3 regions of the Streptomyces sp. NPDC048584 genome follow, and region 2 is predicted to be linked to each of the others. Evidence: riboswitches for the same ligand, from Rfam matches in the RefSeq annotation. Region 2 holds a riboswitch; each other region holds the start of a gene.

Region 1 (4,206 bases), on a different contig from region 2:
CTAATCCACCGCAAGCGCGAGGCACTGCCCGCCGAGCCCGCCCCCGGCGAGGACCTGATCTCCGGCCTCATCCGCGCCTCCGACCACGGTGAGCACCTCACCGAGAACGAGGCCGCCGCCATGGCGTTCATCCTGCTGTTCGCCGGTTTCGAGACGACCGTCAACCTCATCGGCAACGGCACCTACGCCCTGCTCACCCACCCCGGCCAGCGCGAGCGCCTGCAACGGTCCCTCGACGCCGGGGAGCGCGGACTGCTGGAGACCGGGGTCGAGGAACTCCTGCGCTACGACGGTCCCGTGGAGCTCGCCACCTGGCGGTACACCACCGGGCCCGTCACCCTCGGCGGGCAGCGCATCGCGGCCGGCGACCCCGTCCTGGTCGTACTCGCCGCCGCCGACCGGGACCCGGAGCGGTTCGCCGACCCGGACGTGCTCGACCTCGGACGGCGCGACAACCAGCATCTGGGATACGGCCACGGCATCCATTACTGTCTGGGTGCCCCGCTGGCCCGCCTGGAGGGCCAGACCGCGCTCGCCACCCTGCTGACCCGGCTGCCGGACCTGCGGCTCGCGGCGCAACCCGCCGAACTGCGCTGGCGGGGCGGGCTCATCATGCGCGGACTGCGCACGCTCCCGGTGGAATTCACGCCTCCGCGAAAGTGACGGATCAAACGTCCTTTCCGTGCCCGGGGCGGGGTCAACTCAAACATGACACCCTCTCAACTCTGTGATCTTCACGTGATCTGTGCGGCATTAACTTGTGACAAGTGATCGAGTGCGGATACGTTCACCCATCAAGTGCGGTTGTCGGAGCTCCACTCCACACACCGCGCCGGTCATCGCTGTCTCGCGAAAGGTCATCCGTATGCTCTCCGGGAACGGTCGGCACCGCCGCCCCCGCCAGGCTCCGGCCCTCCTCGTCGCAGCCGGAGTGACCGGCTCCGCCATCGCCATCCCGCTCCTCGGCGCGGGCGCCGCCAGCGCGGCCGACGGCCTGAACTGGGACAAGGTGGCCGAGTGCGAGAGCGGCGGCTCCTGGAGCCAGAACTCGGGCAACGGCTATTACGGCGGCCTGCAGCTGACCCAGACGGACTGGGAGAAGTACGGCGGCCTGGACTACGCCTCCAGCCCCGACCAGGCCAGCCGCGGCCAGCAGATAGCCGTGGCCGAGAAGATCCTCGACGACCAGGGCGTCGGTGCCTGGCGCACCTGCGGGCTGCTCGCGGGCCTGGACAAGGACGCGCCGGCGGCCGACGTCGACACGGGCGTGGGCGACGACTCGGCATCGGGCGGGTCCGACTCGTCCGACTCCAGTGGATCGTCCTCTTCTTCCTCCCCTTCCCCTTCCTCCTCCCCGTCGTCGAGCGCGAGTACCGGGACGGGCCTCGACCTTCTGGGGGACGAGTCGGCTGATTCCGGCAAGTCAACCGAATCGGACAGCGGTAAGGGCAAGGAGACGGCCGGGACCCCCGACGCCTCCCCCTCCGCCTCGGCGGACGCCAAGGGCGGCAAGTCGGACAAGTCCCGGCAGAACGCCGACGCTTCGGCGAGCGACGGCACCGGCCGCCACCGCGGCGCCAGCGCCGACGAGGACAAGACGGAAGCGGAGCCGGCCGGCCGGCACGCCTCTGGCGGACTCAACGCCTGGGGCGGCACGGTCGCCGAGGCGCCCGCCGCGAGCGACGGGGGCGATTCCCCGTCCATCCCCGACTCCCTTGAGGTGGGCGGCGGATGGGGTGCGCTCTACGGGATGGACGACCATCTCGTCAGTGGCGTCGCATCAGGTCAGTAGCCTCCCGGTCGGGACGAACCGGCCGGAAAGCGACACCTGAAAACGCCTGGACGTGGCGGCAGTTGGCGTCACGGTTCGCGCCGAATGTCCGATTTAAAGGCTGTGAGAGATAGGTCTCAGAAGCCGTGATCGTCTTTGATATTCCGTGAATCCCGTGCCTACGGTCGTGACCGCTCGCCACCGCGGGCCCCGGCTGCCGCCACGCCGAATCCTGCCAGTGGCAGCACGGGAACAGTCGACGCGTCATGCGCCGTAGGCAGGAGCGGGGGACCCAAGGTAGGCGCCGGATCCGGGCAGTTGACGCCGGATACGGCTTGGGGTGAAGCCGCGTCCCGGGAGGGACGTGGCCGGGCAACTCAACCGGCCCGAACCCGACAGCTCACCTCGCAGGCGTCGGTGAGGGGATCCTCCATGCTGTTTACCGGTAAGGGCAAGCACCGCCGTCCGTCCAAGGCCACCCGCGCGATCGCCGTCGCCGGCATCGCCTCCGCCGCCGTCGCCGCCCCGCTGATGGCGGCCGGCAACGCCTCCGCCGCCACCGCCGCCGAGTGGGACACCGTCGCCCAGTGCGAGTCCGGCGGCAACTGGTCCATCAACACGGGCAACGGTTACTACGGCGGTCTGCAGTTCTCCGCCTCCACCTGGGCGGCCTACGGCGGCACGCAGTACGCGTCCACCGCCAACCAGGCGAGCAAGGCCCAGCAGATCGAGATCGCCGAGAAGGTCCTGGCGGGTCAGGGCAAGGGTGCCTGGCCGGTCTGCGGTGTGGGCCTGTCCAACGCCGGCTACTCCGGCGGCTCCTCCTCCAACGGCTCCTCGCAGGGCGGCGGCTCCACCGAGAGCCGTCAGACCGAGCAGAAGGCCTCCCGCTCCGCCGAGCGCCCGGCCGCCGAGAAGCAGGCCGAGCCCAAGGCCGCGCCGAAGGCCGAGAAGAAGACCGTCACCACCCCGACCGGCAAGAAGGTCGAGAAGGGCGACGGCGAGTACAAGGTCGTCAAGGGCGACAGCCTCAGCTCCATCGCCGCCGAGCACGACGTCAAGGGCGGCTGGGCCAAGCTCTTCGACCTGAACGACGACATCGTCGACGACGCCGACCTCATCTACCCGGGCCAGCAGCTGCACCTCAAGTAAGCGGCTCCCCCCATGGCTCCCCGCCCCGGTGCGTTCTCCCCCGTACGCACCGGGGCGGGGTCTTTTCGCGGCCGGTTTCCCGAAACCGCTTTGTTCCGTTCGGAAACAATTTACTCTCGGTTCTGTCCACGGGACGGGCGACCGGCTGGCCGATCGCCCGGAGCCGGTTAGGCTCGGTCTCGCAGGACCCCCTTGGGGGTCCCGCTCACCCGCGTCGCATTCATTGAAGGAGATGCTCGTGCCGTCCATCGACGTCGTCGTAGCCCGGGAAATCCTGGACTCCCGAGGCAACCCCACGGTCGAGGTCGAGGTAGGCCTCGACGACGGCAGCACGGGTCGTGCCGCCGTCCCGTCCGGTGCCTCCACCGGTGCCTTCGAGGCCATCGAACTGCGTGACGGTGACCCGAACCGCTACCTCGGCAAGGGTGTCGAGAAGGCCGTCCTCGCGGTCATCGAGCAGATCGGCCCGGAGCTCGTCGGCTACGACGCCACCGAGCAGCGGCTGATCGACCAGGCCATGTTCGACCTGGACGCCACCGACAACAAGGGCTCGCTCGGCGCCAACGCCATCCTCGGTGTCTCCCTCGCCGTCGCCCACGCCGCTTCCGAGGCCAGCGACCTGCCGCTCTTCCGCTACCTGGGCGGCCCCAACGCGCACCTGCTGCCGGTGCCGATGATGAACATCCTGAACGGCGGCTCGCACGCCGACTCCAACGTGGACATCCAGGAGTTCATGATCGCCCCGATCGGCGCGGAGTCCTTCTCCGAGGCCCTGCGCTGGGGCACCGAGGTCTACCACACCCTCAAGAAGGTGCTGAAGAGCAAGGGTCTGGCCACCGGCCTCGGCGATGAGGGCGGCTTCGCCCCCAACCTCGGCTCCAACCGTGAGGCCCTCGACCTCATCCTCGAGGCCGTCAAGGAGGCCGGCTACACCCCGGGCGAGCAGATCGCCCTGGCGCTCGACGTCGCCGCGTCCGAGTTCTACAAGGACGGCTCCTACACCTTCGAGGGCAAGGAGCGCTCCGCCGCCGAGATGACCGAGTACTACGCCGAGCTCGTCGAGGCGTACCCGCTCGTCTCCATCGAGGACCCGCTGTTCGAGGACGACTGGGACGGCTGGAAGGTCCTCACCGACAAGCTCGGTGACAAGGTCCAGATCGTCGGTGACGACCTGTTCGTCACCAACCCCGAGCGTCTCGCCCGCGGTATCGAGGAGGGCGCCGCCAACGCCCTGCTGGTCAAGGTCAACCAGATCGGCTCGCTGACCGAGACCCTGGACGCCG
Region 2 (4,206 bases):
CGCCGCACGTCCGACCAGGCCGTGCGGCCCGCCGCCAGCAGTGGGTCGAGGCTCGGACGGGCGAGCAGGGAGGCGTACGGCGAGCCCAGGGCGTGTGCCGCGGCGCCGGCGTCGAGGACGTGGTCGCCGAGCCGGACGCCCACGGTCCGCTCCGACGAACCGGGGGGCGAGAACACGCCGTACGGCAGGTTGTGCGGGCCGAAGGGATCGCCCTCGGGTACATCGAAGGGGGGCATCGGGTGCTGCCTCGCTTTCGTGTGCGCAGGTGCTCCACGTGTCTGTGGCCGTGCCACACGTTACGGGTGCGACGGCGGTCTTGGGCAGAGCCGGCGTGGTGGCGCACCCGCACTTCCTCCTGGACCGTCACGCTGTTCGCCGGGCGTCCCGGCTGCGAACGGGAGGCGCTCCGGGCGGACACACCGGCGTCGATCGTCCGACCGCGTCGTCGCAGGGACAGACAGCGGACCATGTTCGAGGCAATCGGGGAAAGAGGCCCGAAACGTTCCTCGACCGGCATCGAGAGAAGGGGAATCGCACCGAAGCGAGCGGATACGGGCACGGTGAATCGGACGGTCGTGTTGTCCGTATTCTCTGATCATGGCCGCACCCACCGCATATTCACTCATCGCCACCGACCTGGACGGGACGCTGCTGCGCGGCGACGACACCCTCTCCGACCGGTCCCTCGCCGCGCTCGCGCGGGCGGGCCGGGCGGGTGCGCGGCACCTCGTGGTGACGGGGCGGCCGGCCCCCAGAGTGCGGGCGCTCCTGGACGACCTCGGCTCCACGGGGCTCGCGGTGTGCGGCCAGGGCGCGCAGGTGTACGACGCCGCAGCGGACCGGCTGCTGTGGTCGGTCACGCTGGACCGGGAACTGGCGGAGACCGCCCTCGGCAAGATCGAGGCCGAGGTGGGGGAGGTGTACGCCGCGGTCGACCAGGACGGGGTCGACGGGCTGACGCTGATCGAGCCCGGCTATCTGATGCCGCACCCGACCCTGCCCGCGGTGCGGGTCGAGCGGCGCCGGGAGCTGTGGGACCGGCCGATCAGCAAGGTGCTGCTGCGCCATCCGGAGCTGTCGGACGACGAACTGGCGGCGGCGGCCCGGGCGGTGGTGGGCTCACTGGCCACGGTCACCATGTCCGGCCCCGGCACGGTGGAGCTCCAGCCGTGCGGGGTGACCAAGGCGACCGGGCTCGCGCTGGCCGCCGGGGAACTGGGGGTGGGCCCGGAGCGGACCATCGCCTTCGGCGACATGCCGAACGACATCCCCATGTTCGACTGGGCGGCCCATGGTGTCGCCATGGCCGACGCGCATCCCGAACTGAAGGCGGTCGCGGACGAGATCACCACGTCGAACGAGGACGACGGCGTGGCCGTCGTCCTCGAGCGACTGTTCGGCGGCGCGGGGGTGCTCGCCCGTCAGCGGGTGGCTCAGTACGCGCCGAAGACGTTGTCGATGGAGCCGTAGCGGTCGGCCGCGTAGTTGCAGGCCGCCGTGATGTTCGCGACCGGGTCGTACGGGTCGAAGGCGGTGCCGGCCACGTGGTAGGCCGCGAAGGTCGGGTCGATGACCTGCAGCAGACCCTTCGACGGGGTGCCGGCGGCGGCGTTGGAGTCCCAGTTGTTGATGGCGAACGGGTTGCCGGAGGACTCGCGCATGATGTTGCGGTGGATGCTCTCGTAGCTGCCCGGGATGCCGTTCTGCGCCATGACCGACAGCGACTCGCGGATCCAGCCGTCGAGGTTGTCCGGGTAGGCCGTGGCGGAGGCGGCGGTCGTGGTCGTTCCGGTGGTGGCCGCGGAGGCGGCGGTGGCACCGAACAGCGGCAGGGCGACCACGGCGACGCCGGTGCCGGCGACGGCGAGGGAGCGGACGAGACGCCGGTGACGAGCGGAAGCGGGCATGACTGGGTTCCTCTCCTACGCCTGCGAGGTGAGCTGTCGGGTTCGGGCGGGAGAGTGCCCGGCCGTGCCCCTGCGGGCATGGCTTCACCCCTAGCCGTTCCGGCACATGACCGGCCCGGCGACTTACCTGGGTCCCCCACTCCTGCCGTCTGGGATGTCGTTGGGTGTGATGCGGGCGGCGGCAGGATCAGGCGTCCACCCGGCAGGCCCGGAACGTATGCGAGAGCACATGTCGGGAACAAGTGCGGATCTCATGGATGAGGTCGTTTGATCTTGCGATGGGGTTTTTGGGATGCTTGATCCTTTGCGAGTGCCAAGGGTCAACTCGGTTGCGGGGGCGGGGGAAACGGGTGTCGCGGACCGTGGCGGGGGTACGGGTTCGCGCGTGAGCCACTTCACTGTGCCTCACCTGTGAGCGCATTACTCGCCAAAGGGAATTCGCTCTGTATGTGCGGCAAATCGGACGCGAGGGCGGGCAGGATGGTCCGCGTGACGGAAGGCGGGTCGCGGGCCGGGTCGAGAGTCGGGTCGAGGAGTGGATCGGTACATACGGGAATGTCGGGGAATGCCCCTTGTGATCACCTGATCAAAAACACTCCGCTCCTGATCCCCTGTCGCCCTGCCCGTAACGTCGGGCGCTGGCGGTGATCGAAACATGACCGGATACGCTGACTTGAGTGAGGGCAGCGACCTATCGACATTCCGTATAACCGCCAGTGGACACCAGCAGACAGGAGACCCCTCGTGACCGTCGTCGGGCCGTTCGGGCTGAGCGTGCGGGACCAGGCTCTGGAAGCCGATGTCCAGGCCGGGATGACGGCTGTCGAGGAGGGGCTGTTCGAGGCCACCAAGAGTGAGGTGCCCTTCATCACCGGGGCCGCCCAGCATCTGGTGCGGGCCGGCGGCAAGCGGTTCCGTCCGCTGCTCGTGATGCTCGCCGCCCAGTTCGGCGACCCCTACGCGCCCGGTGTCGTGCCGTCGGCCGTGGTCGTGGAGCTGACCCATCTGGCCACGCTGTACCACGACGACGTGATGGACGAGGCCGAGGTGCGGCGCGGCGTCGACAGCGCCAACACCCGCTGGGGCAACTCCGTCGCGGTCCTCACCGGCGACTTCCTCTTCGCCCGCGCCTCGCACATCCTGGCCGACCTCGGCCCCGAGGCCGTACGGGTACAGGCGGAGGCGTTCGAGCGGCTGGTCACCGGGCAGATCCTGGAGACCGCGGGACCGCAGGACGGCCGCGACCCGGTCGACCACTACCTGGACGTGCTCGGCGGCAAGACCGGCTCCCTCGTCGCCGTCTCCTGCCGGTTCGGCGCGATGATGTCCGGCGCGGACGAGACGGTCGTGGACGTGCTCACCCAGTACGGCGAGCGGCTCGGCGTCGCGTTCCAGCTCGCCGACGACGTCCTGGACATCGCCTCCGACACCCACGAGTCCGGCAAGACCCCCGGCACCGACCTGCGCGAGGGCATCCCCACCCTGCCTGTGCTGCGGCTGCGCGAACGGGCGGCCCGGCTGGACCTGGCCGAGGACATCGCCCTGTGCGAGCTGCTGGACTCCGACCTCACCGACGACACCCGGCACGCCGAGGCACTGCGGCTGCTGCGCGCCCATCCCGCGCTCGAGCAGGCCCGCCGCGACACCGTGCGCTACGCCGAGGAGGCGCGCGCGGCGCTCGCCCCGCTGCGGGAGTGCGCCGCGAAGACCGCGCTCGTGCAGCTGTGCGACGCCGTGGTGCACCGCGCGGGCTGAGCGGGCCTCGATCTCCCTGCCGACCCCTACTGGTCGGGGGACGAAACCGTCCCCCGTGTCATACCGCAGCAGTACACGGAGTTGCGTCCGGGGTCTGACGACTGAGCCTGCCGGATTTGGTCAGATGGACAACGACGGACCACACCACTTCTCACTGATTCGGGTGAGAATGGCGGCTCAGGGTGGGACCGGTGCGAGCACACGAGACGGAAGCCGCCGCCGACCACGGAGGTAGGGCACACATGGCACCGTACGAATCCGACGACATGACGACCGCGGGGGACGTCGACGAGCCGCGCACGGGGCGGCGGAGGGCCGCACGGTACATCGTCCCGGTCACCGTGATGGGGGTGGCGGCCGCGACCATCGGGCTCGTCCCCGCGCTCGCCGACTCCGGCGACCCCGACCTGCCGGAGATCACCGCCGCGCAGCTCATCGAGAAGATCGCGCAGTCGGACGTCGAGCGGCTGTCCGGCACCGTGAAGATCACCACGGACCTCGGACTGCCGAACCTCGGCGGCCTGGAGAACAGCCTCACGTCCGG
Region 3 (4,206 bases), on a different contig from region 2:
ACGAGAGCGACGACGGCGAACTGCGTCTGCGTTTTCGCGACGGCGACCTGGCCGTCACCCTGCACTACCGGATGCGCGACGACGTGATCGAACGCTGGGTGTCCCTGCGCAACCGGGGACCCGCCGTCGAACTCCTGCGCGCCGACTCCGCGACCTGGACCCTGCCCGAGCGCGAGCACTGGCGGCTGTCCCAGCTGCACGGCCGCTGGGCCGCCGAGTCCCGGCTGACCCGCGCCCCGCTCACCTACGGCGAGAAGGTCGTCGGCAGCCGCCGCGGCCACACCGGGCACCACCATCTGCCCTGGGTCGCGCTCGACACCGACGCCACCGAGGAGCGCGGCGAGGTCTACGGTTGCGCGCTGGGCTGGTCCGGGTCCTGGCGGATCGGCGTCGCCCAACTTCCCGACGCGCGCGTGCAGATCACCGGCGGCGCCGGACACGACGACTCCGGCCTGCTGATGCTGGGCACGGACGAGACGTACGTCACGCCGGTCTTCGCCGGACTGTGGAGCGACGGCGGCTTCGGCGGCGCCAGCCGTGCCTGGCACGCCTATCAGCGGACGTATGTGATCCCGGCCGCGGACCGGGACCGGCCGGTGCTGTTCAACTCGTGGGAGGCCACCCAGTTCGACATCGCGGAGGAGCAGCAGCGGGCCCTGGCCGAGCGGGCCGCCGCGATGGGCGTCGAGCTGTTCGTCGTCGACGACGGCTGGTTCGGGGCCCGTACGAGCGACCGGGCCGGGCTCGGCGACTGGACGCCCAACCCGGACCGCTTCCCGGGCGGACTGAAACCCCTTGCCGACCATGTGCACGGACTCGGGATGCAGTTCGGCATCTGGGTCGAGCCGGAGATGGTCAACCCCGACAGCGATCTCTACCGGGCGCACCCCGACTGGGTGCAGTTCCAGCAGGGCCGCCGGCGTACGGAGCTGCGCAACCAGCTGGTCCTCAACCTCGCGCGGGACGACGTCCGGGAGTACCTCTGGGAACAGCTCGACGGGCTGCTCTCCAGCGCTCCCGTGGACTATGTGAAATGGGACTTCAACCGGTCCTTCACCGACGCCGGCTGGCCGGACGACCCGTATCCGCAGCGGCTGTGGACGGACCATGTGCGCGGGCTGTACGCGCTCCTCGACCGGCTGCGGGCGGCCCATCCGGGCGTGGCCTTCGAGTCCTGCTCGGGCGGTGGCGGCCGGATCGACCTGGGCGTCCTCTCCCGTACCGACCAGGTATGGACCTCGGACAACACCGATCCGCTCGACCGGCTCGCCATCCAGCACGGCTTCAGCCAGGTCCACCCGGCCCGGGTGATGGCGGCCTGGGTCACCGACAGCCCGAACGTGATGCTCAACGGACGGGTCAGCTCGCTGCGGTTCCGGTTCGTCAGCGCCATGGCCGGGGTGCTCGGTGTCGGCGGCGACCTCACCCGGTGGACCGGGGAGGAGCTCGCCGAGGCGCGGGAGTGGGTCGGGCTCTACAAGGAGATCCGGCCGCTCGTCCAGCGTGGCGACCAGTACCGGCTGCGGCCCCCGGAGGGCGGGCTGAGCGCGGTGCAGTACGTCCTCGGCGACGAGACCGTCGTCCTCGCGTGTCTCCGGGCGCAGCACTACGGCGAACCCGCCCCGGCGCTCCGGCTGCGCGGCCTTGACCCGGAGGCGACGTACGAATGCCTCGAAACGGGTGAAACGCACCGAGGCGCCGTACTGCTGCACCACGGACTGCTCACCGGGCTGCGGGGGGATCTGGACGCCGCGGTGCTTCGCCTCCGCCGCCGGTGATCGACCGATTGGGGCGTTCTGTCCGGTTGGGTGGCTTTGATATAACGCGCCCCGAAAGGAGGGGGGATGGGGCGAGGGTGCGTGAGCATCGTCATATCCGTGACGATGTGTTGTCGCCATGCTCACGTAATTCCGTGGAGCGACAAGGGAATTCGTGAGGTAAAAGGAATCCCGGCTGACGCTGGGTGAGATCTTTTCCGTTGTTGGATCACGGAAAAACCCGTCCCCGGTGAACCCGCGCTTGTCCCTTCGCGTCCGGGTCGCTTACGTTCGCCACCGATCCGGACGGACGCCTAATCCTGCCGCCGCCCGGAGCCCCGCACACACATACCCGTGCACGGCAGGAACGGGGGACCCACAGGCAGGACCGCCTGTTCCGGTTCCCGGAACGGCTAGGGGTTAAGCCGCGCGGCAATGCGGCCGGGCATCTCCAGCCCGAACCCGACAGCTCACCTCGTAGGCGCCGGAGAGGAATTCGACATGCCCGCGAAGGGTAAGCACCGCCGTACCACGGCACAGCGTTTCACCCGTTCCATCGCCGTCGCCGTCGCCGGCACCGGTGGCGCCGCACTGGCCCTGCCGCTTCTCGGCGCGACCGGCGCGCACGCCGCCACCGAGGCGGCCGCCCCCGGAAAGGCCGTCCAGTCCCTTTCCGTGGTGAGCCGGCAGGCCACCGCCGAAAAGGGCGACGAGGCCCGCACGTACACCGTGAAGGCCGGCGACTACCTCGCGAAGATCGCCGCGACCGAGCACATCGACGGTGGCTGGAAGCAGCTTTACGCGGACAACCGCGAGGCCGTCGGCGCCGACCCGGCGCTCATCCACCCCGGTCTGAGGCTCTCCATCGACGGCGAGACCGCCAAGAGCACGCCGAAGCGGTCCTCTTCACCGGAGCAGTCCTCTCCGGCGCCGGCGAAGCCCGCCGCGCCGAAGGCCGCGAAGCCCGCCGCCAAGGCGGCCGAGCAGCCCGCCGAGCAGTCCTCCCCGGACACCACCGCGCAGAACGCGAACACCTCCGCCTACAGCTCCCCGGTGCCCGGCGCCGGCGGCCTCGGCACCGCCTACAAGGTGGCCGGCAGCATGTGGTCCAGCGGCTACCACACCGGTGTCGACTTCAGCGTCCCGACCGGCACCTCCCTGAAGGCCGTCGGCGCGGGCACCGTCGTCTCCGCCGGCTGGGGCGGCGCGTACGGCAACCAGGTCGTCGTCAAGCTGAACGACGGCTACTACGCCCAGTACGCCCACCTGTCCTCGCTGTCCGTCTCGGCCGGCCAGTCCGTCACCGCCGGCCAGCAGGTCGGCCTCTCCGGTGCGACCGGCAACGTGACCGGCCCGCACCTGCACTTCGAGATCCGCACCACCCCGAACTACGGCTCGGACGTGGACCCGGTCTCCTACCTCCGCTCCAAGGGCGTCTCCATCGGCTGACCCCCGCGGCACCCCTTCCTGACACGCGCGCCGAAGGCCGGACCCCGATCCACGGGGCCGGCCTTCGGCGTATTCCGGAATTGGCCAACATTTTGAGAGTGTCTTATCTCACCGCGCGTCAACCCTTCCTTACGGTCGCGTAGGTCACAATGGAAGGTGAATCATGAGCTCCCGTGGCAGACGATTCGAAGAGTGACAGCAGAGCAGTGATCGGGTCGTACGTGGCGGTGGGGGACAGCTTCACCGAGGGCGTCGGCGACCCCGGCCCCGACGGGGCGTTCGTCGGCTGGGCCGACCGGTTCGCCGTCCTTCTCGCGGACCTCCGGCCCGAAGGCGACTTCCAGTACACGAATCTCGCGGTGCGCGGAAAGCTACTGGACCAGATCATGGCGGACCAGCTGACGAGGGCGGTCGAACTCGCCCCCGATCTGGTCTCGTTCTGCGCGGGCGGCAACGACATCCTCCGTCCCGGCAGCGACCCGGACGAGGTGGCCGAGCGGTTCGAGCAGGCGATCGCCGCGCTCACGGCCGTATCGGGCACGGTGATGGTGACGACCGGGTTCGACACCCGTGGCGTACCCCTGCTGAAGCATCTGCGCGGCAAGATCGCGACGTACAACGGGCATGTGCGGGCCGTCGCCGACCGCTACGGCTGCCCGGTGCTCGACCTGTGGTCCCTCAGGAGCGTCCAGGACCGCAGGGCGTGGGACGCCGACCGGCTGCACCTGTCACCGGAGGGGCACACCCGCGTCGCACTGCGCGCGGGACAGGCCCTCGGCCTCAGGACCCCCGCGGACCCGGAGCAGCCCTGGCCGTCCCTGCCGCCCCGCGGCGTCCTGGAGATCCGGCGGGACGACGTCCACTGGGCCCGCGAGTACCTGGTGCCGTGGATCGGCCGCCGGCTGCGCGGGGAGTCCTCCGGCGACCATGTGATCGCCAAGGGGGCGCTGTCGCCGCACGCCATCAAGGAGCGGATCGCCTCGGTGGCGTGAGCACCCGC

Evidence for each region. A riboswitch is a leader RNA that binds a small molecule or an ion and turns the genes downstream of it on or off. The one in region 2 is predicted to bind cyclic di-AMP.
Region 1: linked by a shared signal. The riboswitch ahead of ACGFR9_RS14530 (transglycosylase family protein) and the one ahead of ACGFR9_RS30355 (transglycosylase SLT domain-containing protein) in region 2 are both predicted to bind cyclic di-AMP.
Region 3: linked by a shared signal. The riboswitch ahead of ACGFR9_RS00035 (peptidoglycan DD-metalloendopeptidase family protein) and the one ahead of ACGFR9_RS30355 (transglycosylase SLT domain-containing protein) in region 2 are both predicted to bind cyclic di-AMP.

Annotation. Positions count from the first base shown of each region.
Region 1 covers NZ_JBICWF010000005.1:404,099-408,304, forward strand. Annotated here, with positions in the region: gene ACGFR9_RS14520 (cytochrome P450) at 1-663, shown strand, start outside; gene ACGFR9_RS14525 (transglycosylase family protein) at 866-1,792, shown strand; cyclic di-AMP (ydaO/yuaA leader) riboswitch at 2,031-2,200, shown strand; gene ACGFR9_RS14530 (transglycosylase family protein) at 2,204-2,923, shown strand; gene eno (phosphopyruvate hydratase) at 3,162-4,206, shown strand, end outside.
Region 2 covers NZ_JBICWF010000017.1:9,857-14,062, reverse strand. Annotated here, with positions in the region: gene fahA (fumarylacetoacetase) at 1-236, opposite strand, end outside; gene ACGFR9_RS30360 (HAD family hydrolase) at 598-1,470, shown strand; gene ACGFR9_RS30355 (transglycosylase SLT domain-containing protein) at 1,434-1,907, opposite strand; cyclic di-AMP (ydaO/yuaA leader) riboswitch at 1,913-2,077, opposite strand; gene ACGFR9_RS30350 (polyprenyl synthetase family protein) at 2,652-3,662, shown strand; gene ACGFR9_RS30345 (outer membrane lipoprotein carrier protein LolA) at 3,905-4,206, shown strand, end outside.
Region 3 covers NZ_JBICWF010000001.1:4,567-8,772, reverse strand. Annotated here, with positions in the region: gene ACGFR9_RS00040 (alpha-galactosidase) at 1-1,778, shown strand, start outside; cyclic di-AMP (ydaO/yuaA leader) riboswitch at 2,097-2,254, shown strand; gene ACGFR9_RS00035 (peptidoglycan DD-metalloendopeptidase family protein) at 2,259-3,206, shown strand; gene ACGFR9_RS00030 (SGNH/GDSL hydrolase family protein) at 3,413-4,198, shown strand.